2 linked regions of the Youhaiella tibetensis genome follow. The protein of the gene in region 1 interacts with the protein of each later gene in a pairwise test. Links are inferred from orthologs where the notes say so. Each region holds a gene or a part of one and is shown on either strand. Other genes may lie near its edges. The genes, in order: uvrB and uvrA.

Region 1 (9,282 bases):
CGCCTGCCTCTCGTCCAGCTCCGCCGCGGCAACGCCTCCGATGCCGTCATCTCCGCCGTGCTCGAAACCGAATTCCGCCACAACCTCGTCAGCGCCATTCACGGCGTCCTCGGCATCGTGGTGGCAGTGCTGTTCCTCACCTGGGTCTACCGCGTCGCGTGCAACGCCCATGCGCTTGCCATCAAGCCGATGCGCTTCACCCCCGGCGCCGCCGTCGGCTGGTACTTCGCCCCCATCTTCAATCTCTTCCGCCCCTACCAGGCCATGTTCGAGATCTGGTCGGTGAGCGCAGACCCGGAAGCGCCCTATCGCAGGCGGCGCACCGACGCGCTGGCGCTCTGGTGGTTCCTGTGGCTGACCACCAACTTCATGTTCAGCGTCGCCATCGCCATCATGGTGTTCTCGCGCAAGGACGATATCGGCGGCCTGCTGGTCGGCAACGTCTTCCGCCTCGGCGGCGACGCGCTCTCCGTTCCCCTTGCCCTGGTCATCATGCGCATCGTCTCCCGCCTCAACCGGCTTCAAGCCGCCTACCGCGACCGCCAGCACAGTCACGCCCAGGAGCACGAGGCCGTTCCGCCGGCCGCCAATACCAACTTCGCCCGCGTCTGAACCCGGCGCCTGTCGCCGGCCTAAACACCGCATTCAGGCCCGGTTCAGCCGGCCCTTGGCAATCTCGTCCTCACAAACAGCGGCCCCGTAACCGCTGCCAGGGACACAGAGGTTACCATCATGAACAAGCACTCGATCTCGACGATCCTCGCCGCTGCCGCCTTCGCGCTGACCTCGGCAGCCGCCTTCGCCGCCCCCGCCGTCGCTACCGGTACCGTCAAGGTTCGCGACGATGCCGGCAACTATGGCAACTGGGTCGACACCCTCCATGCCGGCGAGCACGTCAACGTCACCGGCTGCAATTACGGCTGGTGCTACATCAAGCATCCCGGCCCCGATGGCTGGGTCAAGCAGAGCCGTCTCGATTTCGATTACGGCTACGACGACGCCGAGATCGTGGCCGTGACCCCGGTCGAACCCAGCATCGGCTTCGGCATGAATTTCGGCCCGGGCGGCGACGTTTCCTTCGGCTTCGGTTTCGCCTCCTACTGAGCCCGGTCGCCCGCCCCGGCAAAGCCACTCCCGCTGCCCCGGGAGTGGCTTTTCTTTTCTCCAAAATATTCTTCGTCCATTTGTCGATTACGGCGGGGCCGTCTCGTCGTGTCGGTATCAGGGCCAATTGCCCCGACCGAAAACGAGAGGACGAAAATGCAGATCTCCGCCTTGGCCGCCGTCGCGGTCGCCGCCATGTTCGCCACGCCCGCCTTCGCCGAGGACCGCACCGGCACGCTGCCGGTCAACGGCCTGGAAATGTATTATGAGATCCACGGCGAGGGAGAGCCGCTGGTCCTCATTCACGGCGCCTGGATGAATATCGACACCAACTGGGCCGCGCTCATGCCCACCCTCGCCATGGATCACAAGGTCATTGCCCTGGAGATGCAGGGCCACGGCCGCACCACCGATCGCGACACTCCCATCACCTATGAAGGCATGGCCGATGACGTCGCGGCCGCGCTCGATGCCCTCCAGGTCGAGAAGGCCGACATTTTCGGCTATTCCATGGGCGCCGGCATCGCGCTGCAGCTTGTCATCCGCCATCCCGAAAAGGTCGAGCGGCTCATCGCAGCCTCGGGCGGCTATTCCACCGACGGTCTCGCTGAAGGTTACGACGCAATGGTCGCCACCATGACGCCGGAAATGTTCGTCGGCACCCCGCTCGAGAGCGAGTACAAACGCCTCTCGCCCACCCCCGACCATTTCCGCGATTTCGCCGTCAAGATGATCGCCTTCGAGGCCCCGTTCTCCTGGCCGGAATCCGACATCAAGGCCATCAAGGCGCCCACCCTCCTTATCGGTGGCGACGCCGATATCGTCACGCTCGAGCACCAGGCCTCGCTCTACCGGCTGCTCGGCGGCACCGAGAATGGCGATATCAACGGCCTCTCCACCGCGCAGCTGCTCATCCTGCCGGGTACCAGCCATATCGGGGTCTTCTTCAACCCCCTCAACGTGGAGATCATGAAGCTGGCCGTCCCCGCTTTCCTTTCGGCCGAACTGCCGCCCAAGCCGCCCCAGTTCTAGGCGAATCGAGGCGGGATGGGTTTAGCTCTTCCCGCCTCTCCGTGGCCGTCCGGAGCCGCAGTTCCGCAGGATTTGCCTGTTCACGCCATGCCATGAGTCTTTATGACTTGCAGCACGACGAGGCTCCCATGCGCACCCAGGATAGCTACAACGATCGCCTGAACCGGATGCTCGACTACGTTTACGCCCATCTGGAGGACGACCTGTCCTTCGATCGGCTGGCGGAAGTCGCCTGCCTTTCGCCCTATCACTGGAGCCGCATCTATTCGGCCATGCGGGGCGAAACGATCGTCGCCACTATCCGCAGGCTGCGGCTCCAGCGCGCCGCCGAGCGTCTCTCCAACTCCGATCTCGACATCGAAGCCGTTGCGAAGCGCGCCGGATACGGATCCGCCGACACCTTCGGACGCGCCTTCAGGGAGGCATACGGCGCCAGCCCGGCGGCCTATCGGGCGGGCGGCTCGCACGCCGCCTTCAAGGCCGCCAACGCAGCGGGCGATGCCAATGCCTTCCCCGTGACCATCGAACACCTGCCCGAGCGGCGGTGCGCCGGCATCGATCATGCCGGTTCCTACATGGCCATCGACCATGCCATGGGCAGGCTCTTCGCCGAACTGGTCGCGCGCCAGGCCCTCCCCGCCGCGCCCGCGATGATCGGGGTCTTCTTCGACGATCCCGACCTCGGCCCCGAGGACGCGTTGCGCTCGCGGGCCTGCCTGCCGGTTGCCGGCTCGTTCTCGATCGATCCGCCGCTGGTTGAAACGGTCCTGCGCGGCGGCCCCTACGCGAAGCTGAGCTATACCGGCCCTTATGCCGACATGCGGGGCGCCTATCGCTGGCTCCTGGGTGTCTGGCTGCCCGCCTCCAGTCACGAACCCGCCGATGCGCCGATCTTTGAGGCCTACCTCAACGATCCCCGCCATGTGCCGCCGACCGAGCTGCGAACGGACATCCACCTCCCGCTCAAGTCCGCCCCATGAGCGCCCCGCCCGTTCCCGAGCCCGTTGCGCGGACCATTGCGCGCTACCCCGCGCCCGTTGCGACGCGCCTGATGGAAATTCGCGCGCTCATCTTTGCCGTGGCCGCGCGGACCGAAGGCGTCGGCCCGCTCACCGAAGCCCTCAAATGGGGCGAACCGGCTTACCTGACCGAAGCCAGCAGAAGCGGCACCACGATCCGGCTCGGCGCCACCCGGTCTTCTCCCGACGCCGCCGCCGTGCTGCTCAACTGCCGGACCAGCCTCGTGGAGTCATTCCGCGCCGGCTTCGCCGATGTCTTCGCCTTCGAGGGCAATCGCGCCGTCATCATGCCGATTGCGGGCCCGCTGCCGCAGGCGCCGCTGATCCTGTGCCTGCGCGCCGCGCTGACCTATCGCCGACGCTGACGGCGTCTCTTGTCCTAAGCCTGCCCCCAGGCATGCATCAGCACCAGGTTCGCGGCGGCGACCACGCCCAGCACCACCGCCCATTCCGTGCGGCCCGCCGCCTGAAGTGCCAGCACTGCCAGTGCGAACATCGCCACCTTGAAGACCGTCAGCCACGGCTCGCCCAGCCGCATGCCCGACTTCGGCGCCGCGAAGATGCCCCAGGCCGTCGCGGCCACGACCACCGCCACCACCGCGATCAGCCACTTGAGCCAGCCTGCCTGGTCGAGCCCAAGCGCCCACACCACGAAAGCCGCCAGCATCGCCAATTCCGCAACGAACGCCACCAGCAGGTTGCCCCCCTTCAAGATATCCACGCCTAACCTCCTGTTTCCGTCACGCGCCACCCTGCCACGAACGCTCCGCGCTGCCTCTCCGCCAAGGTCGTATTTCCGACCTGCATTTGTGTTTGGAGGCTCGCGCCCCTGTTCCCTTTCCGTTCCTGGCATGCTAAGCAGGGGCAACCAATCACGCCACTACTGACATTACCTGTCACGAGCCCTATCTATCGTGGGAGCGTCGGAGGAAACTGCCTCCGCGCCAGCAGACGGATCGACCATGGCCTCCGAGAAGAAATCCGCCCGTCCGGGCAAAGCCGAATTTTCCATCGATGACTTCCTGGGCGAGATCGAGAAGGCCGAGGACATGGCCGCGAGCAAGCCGCTGCCGCAGGAACGCCTGCGCAACAAGCGCGCCCTCGACCGCGCCGACCGCGCCGCCGCCGAGGAAGCCGTCGCCCCGAAAACCGCGCTCGAAAAGCGCCGCACCACCCAGTCCAGGCGCGACACCGCCACCGGCATGGCCCTCAAGGCTCCCAAGTCCAAGGCCAACTCCGTTGATCGCCCCACCAACCTGCCCGGCCTCGAGGAAGGCATGCAGGCCGGCTTCAACCACATGCCCTCCGGCGCCGCCCGCGACCGCATGACGGCGCGCGACATCTCCCGCGAAGCCGCCAAGGACCCGGAAGTCCTCGGCAAGCTGCGCGATGCGCTCGATACCGCCAAGGCGAAATCCAAAAAGCGCGGCTCGTCCCTCGAAGGCGCCGCCACCGTCGGCATCAGCGCCACCGTCAAGGCGCTCGAAGACATCATCCTCAACGGCCGCAAGGAAGTGGAAGGCTCCGCCCCCTGGGTGCCTCACCGCCCGGAGCGCCCCGAAAAGCGCGAAGGCGGCATCCCCTTCAAGCTCGTCACCGACTATGAACCGCGCGGCGACCAGCCCACCGCCATTGCTGAGCTCATCGAAGGCATCGAGAACGGCGAGACCGACCAGGTCCTGCTCGGCGTCACCGGCTCGGGCAAGACCTTCACCGCCGCCCAGGTCATCGCCCGCACCAACCGCCCGGCCCTCATCCTCGCCCCCAACAAGACGCTGGCCGCCCAGCTTTACGGCGAGTTCAAGTCCTTCTTCCCCGAGAACGCGGTCGAGTACTTCGTCTCCTACTACGACTATTACCAGCCCGAGGCCTACGTTCCGCGCACCGACACCTATATCGAGAAGGAATCCACCATCAACGAGCAGATCGACCGGATGCGCCACTCGGCCACCCGCGCCCTGCTCGAACGCGACGACGTCATCATCGTCGCCTCGGTGTCCTGCATCTACGGTATCGGCTCGGTCGAAGACTACACGGCCATGACCATCGACGTGCAGAAGGGCGAGAAGATCGACCAGCGCGAGCTCCTCGCCAAGCTGGTCGCCCTCCAGTACAAGCGCGGCGACACCGGCTTCGTGCGCGGCACTTTCCGGGTTCGCGGCGACACCATCGAGCTCTTCCCGGCCCACTATGAAGACGCCGCCTGGCGCATCACCCTCTTCGGCAACGAGGTGGAGGCCATCGCCGAGTTCGATCCCTTGACCGGCAAGAAGTCGTCCGACCTCACCTTCATCCGCGTCTTCGCCAACAGCCACCACGTGACGCCGCGCACGACGATGAACCAGGCCATCAAGCTCATCAAGCAGGAGCTTGCCGCCCGCCTCCAGGAGCTCAACGGCGCCGGCCGCTTCCTCGAAGCCCAGCGCCTTGAGCAGCGCACGCTCTTCGATCTCGAGATGATGGAAGCCACCGGCTCCTGCGCCGGCATCGAGAACTATTCGCGCTACTTCTCCGGTCGTCGCCCCGGCGAGCCGCCGCCGACGCTCTTCGAATACCTGCCCGACAACGCCCTGGTGTTCGTGGACGAATCCCACGTCACCATCGGCCAGCTCGGCGCCATGTATCGTGGCGACCTGCGCCGCAAGGCCACGCTCGCCGAATACGGCTTCCGCCTCCCCTCCTGCATGGACAACCGTCCGCTGCGCTTCGAGGAGTGGAACGCCATGCGCCCGCAATCGGTCTATGTCTCGGCCACGCCCGGCTCGTGGGAGATGGAGCAGACCGGCGGCGTCTTCGCCGAACAGGTCATCCGCCCCACCGGCCTCATCGACCCGCCCGTCGAGATCCGCCCCGCCAAGAGCCAGGTGGACGACGTCGTCGACGAGATCCGCCAGACCTCCAAGAACGGCTATCGCACCCTCGTCACCGTCCTCACCAAGAAGATGGCCGAGGACCTCACCGAATACATGCACGAGCAGGGCATCCGCGTGCGCTACATGCACTCGGACATCGACACCATCGAGCGCATCGAGATCATCCGCGACCTGCGCCTGGGCGCCTTCGACGTGCTGGTCGGCATCAACCTCTTGCGCGAAGGCCTCGACATCCCCGAATGCGGGCTCGTCGCCATCCTCGACGCCGACAAGGAAGGGTTCCTGCGCAGCGAAACCTCGCTCATCCAGACCATCGGCCGCGCCGCGCGTAACGTGGATGGCCGCGTCATCCTCTATGCCGACAACACCACCGGCTCGATGGAACGCGCGCTGGCCGAAACCAATCGCCGCCGCGAAAAGCAGATGGCCTACAACGAGGCCAACGGCATCACCCCGCAATCGGTGCGCTCCAACATCCTCGACATCGTCGATTCCGTCGCCGAGCGCGACCACGTCACCGTTTCCATCGGCAAGGGCAAGGACGGCAAGGAACAGGTCCAGGTCGGCGCCAACCTCGCCGCCGTCATCAAGGACCTCGAAGCCCAGATGCGCGAAGCCGCCACCAACCTCGAATTCGAACGCGCCGCACGCCTGCGCGACGAAATCAAGCGCCTGCGCGAAATGGAACTCGACACCCTCGAAGGCGCCGACCTCGCCGCCGACTGACCCCCGCGCCTTCTCCCCCTTGTGGGGGTGAAGAGCGGCTATCCCGACGAACGCCGGGCGCCAGCAGAACCGGGATAGAACTCAGCCCAACCGCGATCCCCGCCTTCATCCCTCATGGCGACGAAAACAAGCGTCCTTGCCCCCCACTTCACCTCTCCCCCTCGGGGAGAGGTCGGCCGCAGGCCGGGTGAGGGGCCGCCCCAACCACCGGCCCCAGGACCCAAAAGCCCTCCAGGCGCCAGCAGAACCGGGATAGAACTCAACCCGACCGCGAGCCACCGCCTTCATCTCCCCTGGCGACGAAAACAAGCGCCCTCGCCCCCACTTCACCTCGCCCCCTCGGGGAGAGGTCGGCCGCAGGCCGGGTGAGGGGCCGCCCCAACCACCGGCCCCAGGACCCAAAAGCCCTCCAGGAGCCGGCAGAACCGCGATAGAACTCAGCCCAACCGCGATCCCCGCCTTCATCTCACCTGGCGACGAAAACAAGCGCCCTCGCCCCCACTTCACCTCTCTCCCTCGGGGAGAGGTCGGCCGCAGGCCGGGTGAGGGGCCGCCCCAACCACCGGCCCCACGAACCCAAAAGCGCTCCCGCTGGCCTTCACCTCTTCCCTCCCCGTGTGAAGTGAAAAGCGTTTACCCCGGCAAACGCCAAGCCCCGCGGAGCCTTGCGAGCGATGCACACGCCGAGCCATGCCAGCCTCCGGCAGGACCGGGGAAACCCTCTGTCCCGATTGACCGGGAACCAATCCGTCTCTCAAATCCTGATTCCGATCCGCTCCAAGGAGGACGCCATGCGCGCGCCGAAATCCCTGCCGCTCTTCGCCCTGGCCCTGCTGGCCCTGCCCCCGCTCGCGACGCCCGCCCTCGCCGCCGAACCGACCGCCCGCGCCACGGCCATCCTCAACGTCCGCACCGCCCCCGGCTGGACCGCCCCCGTCATGGGCACCCTCGCTAAGAACCAGCAAGTCACCCTCAAATACTGCACGCGCAACGGCGACTGGTGCCAACTCGGCAGTGCGCTAACGCCGGAACTGGCGGGTGGATGGGTAAGGGCCGGCTACCTAGTGGGAATGGCCGCGAAGTCCCGGGTCACGCCGTTCAGGTTTCTGGTGAATCCAGAGTGGGAGCAACCTCTGCCACGCTAGCGGAGTTGCAAGCGGCGGGAGTTCGTCGCTATTGCTGCTTATCCCCTCCCCCACAGCCCACCCCATACTTCCCCTCCACACCAATGGAGGGTCCCATGTCTGCCAACTTCACCAACCAGTTCTTCGCCCGCCTGCAAGCGGCGCGGAATCAGCTTCTGCAACTCGACTGGTGGAGCGAAAAGCTCCCGCCCGAGCAGGTCGTCGATCTCCACGACGTGGTGAGGGTCAACGACGTCCTGCTGCTGGCCAGGAAGCTGGTCTCGCGCGAAAGATCGGCGGCCTTCGTGCAGTTGCTTTCCCCTGATCGCCCCGTCACCGCGGGCGGCGTGCGCCTGGCGGTCAAGCTGGCGCATGGGACGATCAAAACCTTCGTGCAGCGCTACGGCCATTTCGATCGCGATGTGCAGGAATGGGTTCTCCCCGGCGAGCGCACCTATGTCGAAAAGCGCGCGGGCGAGGGTTTTGACGACGATTTCGACTGGCGCTGAGCCGCACTTATCCCCGCGTTTGCCGCCCGCGCTAACATGGTCCCATCCCTCCGCAAGGCGCGGCACTGACGAGGTGTCGGCGGCCGGCGGGCGGATCGGGCGCCAAAAGCGTCCGATGCGTTCGCCGGGTTCTGGGAGACAGGTGGAGCGGGGGTCGCCCCGTTCCCGGCCTAAGTGTGACGTGACCGGCCCGGAGTGCGCTCGCGGGCAACTTGCGTGTACGGGTTTGTAGATCCCTGTCGCGCTGGGGCGAGGCGAGCCTCGCTACTACCAATATACAGATGAGGCAGACCTCGCCCCGGCCCGTCTACCCGAAACCCGCAGCGCTCCGGCGCGTGCGGATTTCGGTGTTGCCTCACGTCCAGTTGAGGCGCCGGCGCGCATCCATGGCGTGCCGTCCACGTTCTCCCGAAGGCGCTTTTCTGGAGATCGCCATGCCTGCCATTGCCTTAAGGGTCGGGCCCTGGCACCTGAACCATCCGTTCAGCTTGCGTTCAGGCGCCACGGCATCCAATGGCGGAAGGAAAGGGTTCTCCTTTCACCAGAAAACGAAACGAGCCTACCGAGGAGACGTCAAATGTCTGCTTTGCGCACCAAGATCCTGGCCGGTGGCCTTGCCGCCCTGGCGCTCGTCGCCACTGCCGGCGCGGCCCTCGCCGCCCCGGCCTATGCGACCAGCAATGTCAATGTCCGCTCCGGCCCCGGCACCGGCTATCGGAGCGTGGATGTCCTCACGCGCGGCCAGCCCGTCGATGTCCAGCAGTGCCGCGGCTCCTGGTGCTTCGTGTCCAAGCCTGGCCCCGATGGCTGGGTGTCGGCCAATTACCTCTCCTCCAGCGGCGGTTATTACCGTCCGCGTCCCCCGCGCCCGCCGGTCTACCCGATCCATCCGCGC
Region 2 (9,496 bases), 900 kb from region 1 along the record:
GAACTGACCGGCCCGCCGATGTGGACCGCCGAGATGCTCAATGCGGCGGTTGACGACCAGGTCAAGTTCACCATCTACGGCTTTGCCCTTGGCGCCCTAATCGCCCTGGTCAGCCTGCGCTCCTTCTGGGGCGCCATCCTGGTATCAGCCACGCCATTCATCGCCGTGATGTGGGTGATGGGTATCGTGCTGCTGTTCTTCGGCTCGTTCTCGTTCCTCACCATTATCGTCACCACGCTGGTGCTGGTGATTGCCTTCGCCGAAAGCCTGTTCTTCATCTTCAACTGGCTGGCCTACTGGCGCGACGGCATGGATCCCTACAAGGCCGTCGACACCACGGTGAAAGTCGTCGGGCCCGCCAGTGCCCTGACCATGCTCACCACACTGGTCTCGTTCGCCTCGCTCTCGCTGACCCCGGGCCAGGGCATCCAGGAATTTTCCATAGCAGGTACAATCGCTTCGCTGCTCAGCTTCGTCTGCCTGATGACGTTCCTGCCGCTCGTCCTCAAGCTGGCCATTCGCCTCGGCTTCAGGATTCCGCCGCAAACCGGCTTCGTGCTGACTGCACCGATGAAGCTCTCCTGGTTCCTCGCCACGCGCTTCAGCCGCGCCATGGCCGCCGGAGCCATCGTTGTCACCGCCGCCCTCTTCGTTCCCTATTTCCTGGTCGAACCGCGTTTCGCATTCGAGGACTATGTCGCCAGGGATTCCTCGGCCCTCGACGCGGCGGTTGATATCGACGCCGGCGTCGGCGGCGTTGCCCCCATCTATGTCCGCGTACCGCTCAAGGACGGCGTTTCGGACGTCACCGACGGCGATTTCGAAACCATCCGTACCGTGCACCGGATACTCGAGAGCCATCTTGGACAGAACAAGGTCATCTCTGCGGCCAGTTTCGTCCACTACGAGGATTCCGGCTTCACGCGGCAGGACATCTTCGATTCTGTGGGGCAATTCCTCAAGCGCCGCTTCATCACCGACGATGGCACCCAGGCCCTGGTGACCGGGTTCATGCCGACCATCATCGATTCCGAGGCCCTCAAGGACCTGGTGCACACGACACAGGCCGAGATCGAGGCTGCCGGTATCAAGGGCGCCGAGATCGGCGGCTTCCGCATCCTCACCGCCTTTGCCACCGACAATATCGTCCAGGGCCTCCAGCTCGACCTGACCTTCAGCGTGCTGGTGAACCTCTTCCTTATCGGCTTTGCCTTCCGCTCGTTGCGGGTCGCCATGGCGACGGCAATTCCCAATCTCTTTCCGGTGCTCGGCGCCGAAGCCTATCTCTGGTGGTCGGGCGCTGGCCTGCAGCTCACCACCGTCCTCTCGTTGACCATCGCCTTCGGCATTGCGGTCGACGACACGACGCACTTCCTCTCCCACTACCTGCATGCTCGCCGGGAGGAAGGGCGTGAACATCGCGACGCGGTGCGACACACCATGGAGCGTATCGGTGGGGCAATCGTGGCGACAACGATCATCCTGTGCTCCGGCACGGGCATTGTCGCAACCTCCGGACTGCCGCAGGTCGCGCTGTTCGGTTCTTTGTTTGTGATAACCCTCGCTCTGGCACTGATCGGAGATGTGTTTATTCTCCCGGCCTTGCTCGTAGCTGGGGGCAAATTCTTTCATCCTCTTGGAGGCATCAAGAAATGAACAACGGCGGACCCCTGTGGCGCGCTCTTGCGCTCGCTGGTCTGATGGTCGCGGGCGCTGCTGCCCCCGCGATGGCTGCACAGGCCGACATCGAATTCCTGGGCAGCTACCTGGGTGACTGGAAAGGGCGCGGTCAGTTGCAGGGCGCAAACACCGAGACGGTGGTTTGCAAGCTCAACCTGACGGCGGCCAACAACAACACCAAGATCAACTATTCCGGCCGCTGCACCCTCGCGGGCAGCAACCTCGCCGTTAACGGCACGGTCGCCTATATCGACGCCAAGCGGCGCTACGAGGCCGTCATGACCTCCAATGCCTCGTTTACCGGCACGGCGATCGGCCAGCGCCAAGGCAACGGCGTCGTCTTCAACCTCCGGGAAAAAGAGCGCGACGAGGCCGCCAAGCGCGACATGACGATCACCTCGTCGATCTCGCTCCTCGACAACGCCATCATGGTCGAGTTCCTCGTCGTGGATGACGCCACCGGCGACACCATCCGCGCCAAGGTCCCCTTCGCCAAGTAATCCGGCGGAAAAGCCGGCCACCATTGAAAAAGGGCGGCCCTGCGGCCGCCCTTTTTCAATTCCGATCTCGTTCGCTCAGAACGGGATATCGTCATCCATTCCGCCGGATTCGAACGCCGGCGTGCTCGACGGACGGCGGCTCTGGCCGCCACCGCCGCTGGACTGACCGCCGAACCCGCCCTCGCCGCCGCGCGGACCCGAGAAGCCACCGCCCTCGTTGTCGCCGCGACCGTCGAGCATGGTCAGGTTCGAGTTGAAGTTCTGCAGCACCACCTCGGTGGAATAGCGGTCCTGGCCGCTCTGGTCCTGCCACTTGCGCGTCTGCAGCGCGCCTTCGATGTAGACCTTGCTGCCCTTGCGCAGATACTGCTCGGCTACCTTGGTGAGACCTTCATTGAAGATCACCACACGGTGCCACTCGGTCCGCTCCTTGCGCTCGCCGGTATTGCGATCTCGCCAGGTATCGGTCGTCGCCACGCTCAGGTTCACCACCTTGCCGCCGCTCGGCAGCGAGCGCACTTCCGGGTCGTTACCGAGATTGCCGATCAAGATGACCTTGTTTACGCTGCCCGCCATCGCCTGTCCTTCCGTACTCGTTTGGCTGGAGCCACCGGCTCCGCCGTTTGGCGCACTTTATGCGGTTGCACCTGTCCGCGCCCGCCCTGTTTTGAGGTTTCAACAGGCGCAGACCGCATTGTTCTCTATATGTTCCGTCAATGTCAGCAAATGTCAAGTAATCTGGGCGCTTTGCAGATGTGATCTGCGTGGATTCACCCTTGACCGAATCCACCCTGTTCCGCTTATGTTCTTTCCGCTAGTATATTGCCGCATCGTGGCCCGGCACGGGCTGCGACGAGATTGATGGGACTGCGGCGGCCACCTTGCGCTAAACAAGCCTGGCTTGCGAAACTGCGCCGGCGCGCCTATCTCCCGATCTTGGCTGCCAGCCAGGATCAGACCGCATCGTTACCCGTACGTTCGCTTCGCTCGACGGAGCGGCATAGAGCCGTGGACCAGAATATGCCCGACGCCAACAATCGTGAAATCGTCATCCGCGGTGCCAAGGAGCACAACCTCAAGTCCGTTGACCTGCGGCTGCCGCGCGACAAACTGATCGTGATGACGGGCCTGTCGGGTTCGGGCAAGTCCTCCCTGGCGTTCGACACCATCTATGCCGAAGGTCAGCGGCGCTATGTCGAGAGCCTCTCGGCCTACGCGCGCCAGTTCCTGGAAATGATGCAGAAGCCTGATGTCGAGCAGATCGACGGGCTCTCTCCGGCCATCTCGATCGAGCAGAAGACCACCTCGCGCAATCCGCGCTCGACCGTGGGCACCGTCACCGAGATCTACGATTACCTCCGCCTGCTCTACGCGCGCGTCGGCATCCCCTATTCGCCCGCCACCGGCCTTCCCATCGAGAGCCAGACTGTCTCCCAAATGGTAGACAAGGTTCTAGCCCTGCCCGAAGGCACGCGTCTCTACCTCCTCGCGCCAATGATCCGCGGCCGCAAGGGCGAGTACAAGCGCGAACTCAACGACCTGATGCGCAAGGGCTTCCAGCGCGTCAAGATCGACGGCGAGTTCTACGACATCGAGGACGCGCCGAGCCTCGACAAGAAGCTCAAGCATGACCTTGAAGTCGTGGTCGACCGCCTGGTCGTTTCCCCTGACATCGCTTCGCGCCTGGCCGAAAGCTTCGAGACGGCGCTCAAGCTTGCCGACGGCATCGCGCTGGTCGAATACGCCGACGAGAAGGAGGCCGATGGTTCGGCCAAGAGCATCACGTTCTCGGAAAAATTCGCCTGCCCGGTCTCCGGCTTCACGATTGCCGAGATCGAGCCGCGCCTCTTCTCGTTCAACAACCCGTTCGGCGCCTGTCCGGTATGCGATGGCCTGGGCACCGAGCGCAAGATCGACCCGGACCTTGTGGTTCCGGACGCATCGCTGTCGCTGCGCGACGGCGCCATCCTGCCATGGTCCAAGACTTCGGCTCCCTACTACCTGCAGACGCTCGAAGCGGTGGCGCGGCACTATGGCGCCTCCACCGGATCTGCGTGGGAGGATCTCTCCGATGACGTGCGCCAGGCCCTGCTCTACGGCACCGGCAAGACGCAGATCAATTTCGTCTACGACGACGGCCTGCGCACCTATAAGACCACCAAGCCCTTCGAAGGCGTGATCGGCAACCTCGAGCGCCGCTACAAGGAAACCGAATCCGCCGGCATGCGCGAAGAGATCGAGCGCTACATGTCCTCGGCGCCGTGCGTCGCCTGTAACGGCTATCGCTTGAAGCCCGAGGCTCTGGCGGTCAAGATCAACGGGCTCCACATCGGCCAGGTGACCGAAAAGTCGATCCGCAACGCCTCCGACTGGTTGAAGGAGCTGCCCCGGCACCTCAACGACAACCAGCGCACCATCGGCGAGCGCGTCCTCAAGGAAATCCGCGAGCGCCTGGATTTCCTAAACGACGTCGGCCTCGACTACCTGACCCTGGCCCGCAACTCCGGCTCGCTCTCGGGCGGCGAAAGCCAGCGCATCCGCCTGGCCAGCCAGATCGGTTCGGGCCTCACCGGCGTGCTCTACGTTCTCGACGAGCCCTCGATCGGCCTGCACCAGCGCGATAACGAACGCCTGCTCGAAACCCTGCGCCGGCTGCGCGACCTCGGCAACACCGTGATCGTGGTCGAACACGACGAAGACGCCATCCTGACCGCCGACTACGTTGTCGATATCGGCCCGGGCGCCGGCGTCCATGGCGGCCATATCGTGGCTGAAGGCACCCCACAGGATATCATCGACAATCCGGACAGCATCACCGGCGCCTATCTTTCGGGCCGCATGGGCATCCCCCTGCCCGCCGAGCGCCGCGAGCCGTCCAAGACCCGCAAACTCTCGCTCAAGGGCGCGACGGGCAACAACCTCAAGGATGTCTCGGTCGACGTTCCACTGGGCCTGTTCGTTGCCATCACCGGCGTCTCGGGCGGGGGCAAGTCGACACTGATGATCGACACCATGTACCAGGCCATCGCGCGCCGCCTCAACGGCGCTCGCGTGGTGCCGGCGCCTCACGAGGCGCTGACTGGCCTGGAGTTCCTCGACAAGGTCATCGATATCGACCAGAGCCCCATCGGGCGCACGCCCCGCTCGAACCCCGCCACCTATACCGGCGCCTTCACGCCGCTGCGCGAGTGGTTCGCCGGACTGCCGGAAGCCAAGGCCCGCGGTTACGGCCCGGGGCGCTTCTCCTTCAACGTCAAGGGCGGACGCTGCGAGAAGTGCGAGGGCGATGGCGTTCTCAAGATCGAGATGCACTTCTTGCCCGATGTCTACGTCACCTGCGACGTCTGCAAGGGCAAGCGCTACAACCGCGAGACGCTCGAGGTCCAGTTCAAGGGCAAGTCGATCTCCGATATCCTCGACATGACCATCGATGAGGGCGTGGAGTTCTTCGCCGCCGTGCCCTCGATCCGCGACAAGCTGGTGACGCTCCAGCGCGTCGGGCTGGGTTACGTCAAGATCGGCCAGCCCGCCACGACCCTCTCAGGCGGCGAAGCCCAACGCGTCAAGCTCTCCAAGGAGTTGTCCAAGCGCGCCACTGGCCGCACGCTCTATATGCTGGACGAACCCACGACTGGCCTGCACTTCCACGACGTGGCCAAGCTGCTCGAAGTCCTGCACGAACTGGTCGAGGGCGGCAACACGGTGGTCGTTATCGAGCACAACCTCGAGGTCATCAAGACGGCCGACTGGATCATCGATATGGGCCCGGAGGGCGGCGACGGCGGCGGCGAAGTTGTCGGCGTCGGCACGCCCGAAGATGTTGCAGCCAATCCAAGATCTTACACGGGCGCCTTCCTCAAGGAAGTCATGGCGCGCCGGCCACCGCGAAGTCAGGCGGCAGAGTGATGTGAGCAAGGGCGGCCTGGGTGCCGCCCTTTGTTTTTGGGCCATTCCCCTGCGGCAATCGTCGAAATTCCCCCATGTGTATGACGGGGGAATGAAGATCGGCATGCGTGATACGCATGGCCCGCTTGAGGTTTGAGGCATTTCATGACTGCGCGATTCAGCTCATCTTCCCCACTGGGGCAAACTCGGAAAGGAAGTGCGCAAATGTTTGTTAGAGCGGTCTGGCGCGTAAGGCGACTGGTCGACATCAAGCAGACATTGCGGGAAATGGACGTTCCGACGACGCGAGAGGCCGACATGCTCGGTCTCTGTGGGCCGGATTTTTCCAAGATGACCCGTGGTCTGTTCGACAAGTAGCTTACAACGCGAAATCCATGTTCGGGCGGCCGTCACGGGAAACCGGGCGGCCGCTTCGGTTTTCAGATTCTGAATTTCTGATGAACGCGCTTGAAAAGAGTTATGCGGATTTCGCATGTCAAATCTGAGCAATCACCCTCTGCTCAAATCAAGACCTCGGCACTAGATACAGTGCGTACGACGAAAGGAGACACCAAATGGACATTCGCAAGACCCTTCGCAAGTGGGCTGCCTACCAGCAGACCGTCCGTGAGCTGAACGCTCTCGACAACCGTCAGCTGACCGACCTCGGCATCACCCGCAGCGACATCTCCCGTATTGCGCGCGACCATGCCAGCACCCTCTAAAGGTTCGCTGACTGCCCGCATCGCGGAGAAGTTCAGAACACCCGCTCTCTAAGAGGCGGGTGTTCTTGTTTTTGGGCCCTAGAACGCCAGGCGCCCGACCAGTTCCTCGTAGGATACGCAAACGGCCGCCTGGAAAGCCTTGCGTTCCTTGAGCCGTTCATACCAGGCCTCGAAATGCGGCAAGCTCGGGCGCTCCACCGGCATGGTGAACCAGCGATAGAGCGAAACCCCAGCAACGATGTCGGCGTAGGTGAACTCCTTCCCACCCAGATACGGCACTCGTGAAAGGCGCTCGTCGAGCATTCGCTGCAATGCGGTCGTCTGGGCGATGCCCTTGTCGATGGCCCCCCGGTTCTGCTGGTCCAGCGGCGTACGCACCAGGTTCCAGAACACCTCGATCCACGCTGGCTGATAGGTCGTGGCCGTCCAGTCCGTCCATTGATCGGCAGCGGCGCGTTCGCGCGGCTCGACCGGCCAGATGAGGCCCGAGGCGTAGGTCGCCGCCAGATAGCGCACGATCGCATGGCTCTCCCACAGCACCAGGTCGCCGTCGCGCAGCGTCGGCACCTTGCCGTTGGGGTTCATTGCCCGGTATTTCGGATCGTCCGTGCCGCCGAACGAGCCGCCCAGAGGCAGGTGTTCGTAGTCCAGTTCCAGCTCGGCAAGGAGCCAGCTCACCTTCTGCACATTGGACGAATTCAGGCGTCCCCAGAGCGTGATCGTCACTTGGCTCTCCTCTTGTTGAGTCGGCCACAAGCTTACCGTGTTGCGCCGGATCGGCGCAGTTGCTAAAGCCGCGCCATGTCCAGTTCCTCCACGCAACCCATCCATATCATCGGCGGCGGTCTCGCCGGCTCGGAAGCCGCCTGGCAGGCCGCCCAGGCAGGCGCCAGCGTCATCCTGCACGAGATGCGCCCATTCCAGAAGTCGCCCGCCCACCTCACCGAGGGGCTGGCCGAACTCGTCTGTTCCAACAGCTTCCGTTCGGACGATCACGAGTACAATGCCGTTGGCCTGCTGCATGAGGAAATGCGCCGCTGCGGCTCGCTGATCATGCAGATGGCCGATCGGCACAAGCTACCCGCCGGCGGCGCGCTCGCGGTCGATCGCGTCGGCTTCTCCGATGCCGTCACCGCCGCCATCACCAGCCACCCCAACATCACCCTCGAGCGCGGCGAGATCACGGGCCTGCCCCCGGCCGATTGGCACAATGTCATCATCGCCACCGGCCCGCTCACGTCCCAGCCGCTCGCCGAAGCCATCCAAAAGCTGACGGGCGAGGATGCCCTCGCCTTTTTCGATGCCATCGCTCCCATCATTCATGGCGAGAGCATCAATCGCGATATCGTCTGGGCCCAATCCCGCTATGACAAGGCCGGCCCCGGCGGCACCGGCGCCGATTACCTCAACTGCCCGATGACCGAGCAGCAGTACAACGACTTCGTCGACGCCCTGCTCACCGGCGAAAAGCACGTCTACCACGAGTGGGAGAACGTGCCCTATTTCGATGGCTGCCTGCCCGTCGAAGTCATGGCCGAACGCGGTCGCGAGACTCTGCGCCACGGCCCGCTCAAGCCGGTCGGCCTTACCAACCCGCGCGATCCGGAAAACAAGCCCTACGCCATCGTCCAGCTGCGCCAGGACAACGCCCTGGGCACGCTCTGGAACATGGTAGGTTTCCAGACCAAGCTGAAATACCGCAAGCAGGCCGATATCTTCCGCATGATCCCGGGCCTCGAGCAGGCCCAGTTCGCCCGCCTTGGCGGGCTCCACCACAATACCTTCCTCAATTCGCCCAAGGTGCTCGGTCGTGACCTGCGCCTCAAGGCGGATCCGCGCCTGCGCTTTGCCGGCCAGATCACGGGCGTTGAAGGCTATGTCGAAAGCACAGCCATCGGCCTCATCGCCGGTCGCATGGCCGCGGCGTCCTTGCGCGGGGTCGAGCTGATGGCTCCGCCCGCGACGACCGCCATGGGCGCACTCATCAACCACATCACCGGCGGGCACATCGAGGATGGCGAGCAGAAGCTGCGCAGCTTCCAGCCCATGAACGTCAACTTCGGCCTCTTCCCGCCTGTGACTGTCACCAAGCCCGAAGGCGTCAAGCGCTGGCGCGGCCCGGAAAAGGCCATGGCCAAGAAGAAGGCCGTAAGCGAGCGGGCGCTCGAAGACCTCAAGGTCTGGGCCTGACGGCCAGCAACGCGCCGGACCCGCGCTCGACCGCATCGAGCGCGGCATCGGCCATTTCCACTATGTCACCCCTGCAGTCCCCATCCAGCCAGGCCGCCAGCGCAGCCTCGAGCGCTGCCACGATCGTTGCCGCCGCCACCCGCACCGAGAGCGAAGCCGCCTCGCCACCGGTCCGTTGCGCGATGATCGTGCACAGCACCTCACCGCTACGCGCGTGGTCAAGCGCCGCCGCGGCGCGGAGCGCGGGAACCTGTCGCGCCAACCGGGCGCGCGCCACCATCGAATCCTTGTCCTGGTCCATTACCGTTGCCAGGCCGGCGCGGAACGCCTGCCTCAGACTGGCCAGCACCGGTTCGTCCAGCGGACGATCCTCCAGGAGCCCAAGAAAAAGCGGATCATAGTCGTCCGCCACCAGTGCCTCCTTGGTGGGGAAGTAGTTGAACAGCGTCCCGGTGGAAACATCGGCGGCACGCGCGATTTCCTCGGTCGTGGTGGCCTCGAACCCCTTGCTCAGGA

Evidence for each region.
Region 2: the proteins of uvrB (region 1) and uvrA interact in binary tests that used the Escherichia coli proteins (3 or more experiments, as listed by UniProt). The link is inferred for Youhaiella tibetensis from one-to-one orthologs.

Annotation. Positions count from the first base shown.
Region 1 is NZ_CP041690.1:3,239,681-3,248,962, forward strand. What follows is about bases 3,723-6,954. They hold uvrB (excinuclease ABC subunit UvrB), read left to right. Parts: upstream 3,723-4,117; coding sequence 4,118-6,754; downstream 6,755-6,954. Other genes in these bases: FNA67_RS15865 (DUF2568 domain-containing protein), read right to left, coding at 3,723-3,876. Outside these bases: FNA67_RS15840 (DUF4328 domain-containing protein), read left to right, coding at 1-612; FNA67_RS15845 (SH3 domain-containing protein), read left to right, coding at 733-1,104; FNA67_RS15850 (alpha/beta fold hydrolase), read left to right, coding at 1,261-2,136; FNA67_RS15855 (AraC family transcriptional regulator), read left to right, coding at 2,265-3,116; FNA67_RS15860 (DUF1801 domain-containing protein), read left to right, coding at 3,113-3,520; more of FNA67_RS15865, read right to left, coding at 3,535-3,722; FNA67_RS15875 (SH3 domain-containing protein), read left to right, coding at 7,486-7,899; FNA67_RS15880 (hypothetical protein), read left to right, coding at 7,995-8,387; FNA67_RS15885 (SH3 domain-containing protein), read left to right, coding at 8,965-9,282. UniProt on the Escherichia coli protein: The UvrABC repair system catalyzes the recognition and processing of DNA lesions. A damage recognition complex composed of 2 UvrA and 2 UvrB subunits scans DNA for abnormalities.
Region 2 is NZ_CP041690.1:2,335,695-2,345,190, forward strand. The notes cover bases 2,841-6,286. They hold uvrA (excinuclease ABC subunit UvrA), read left to right. Parts: upstream 2,841-3,200; coding sequence 3,201-6,086; downstream 6,087-6,286. Outside these bases: FNA67_RS11330 (efflux RND transporter permease subunit), read left to right, coding at 1-1,656; FNA67_RS11335 (hypothetical protein), read left to right, coding at 1,653-2,180; FNA67_RS11340 (single-stranded DNA-binding protein), read right to left, coding at 2,256-2,756; FNA67_RS21930 (hypothetical protein), read left to right, coding at 6,291-6,443; FNA67_RS11350 (DUF1127 domain-containing protein), read left to right, coding at 6,641-6,790; FNA67_RS11355 (glutathione S-transferase family protein), read right to left, coding at 6,869-7,516; methylenetetrahydrofolate--tRNA-(uracil(54)-C(5))-methyltransferase (FADH(2)-oxidizing) TrmFO, read left to right, coding at 7,592-8,980; FNA67_RS11365 (TetR/AcrR family transcriptional regulator), read right to left, coding at 8,964-9,496. UniProt on the Escherichia coli protein: The UvrABC repair system catalyzes the recognition and processing of DNA lesions. UvrA is an ATPase and a DNA-binding protein. A damage recognition complex composed of 2 UvrA and 2 UvrB subunits scans DNA for abnormalities.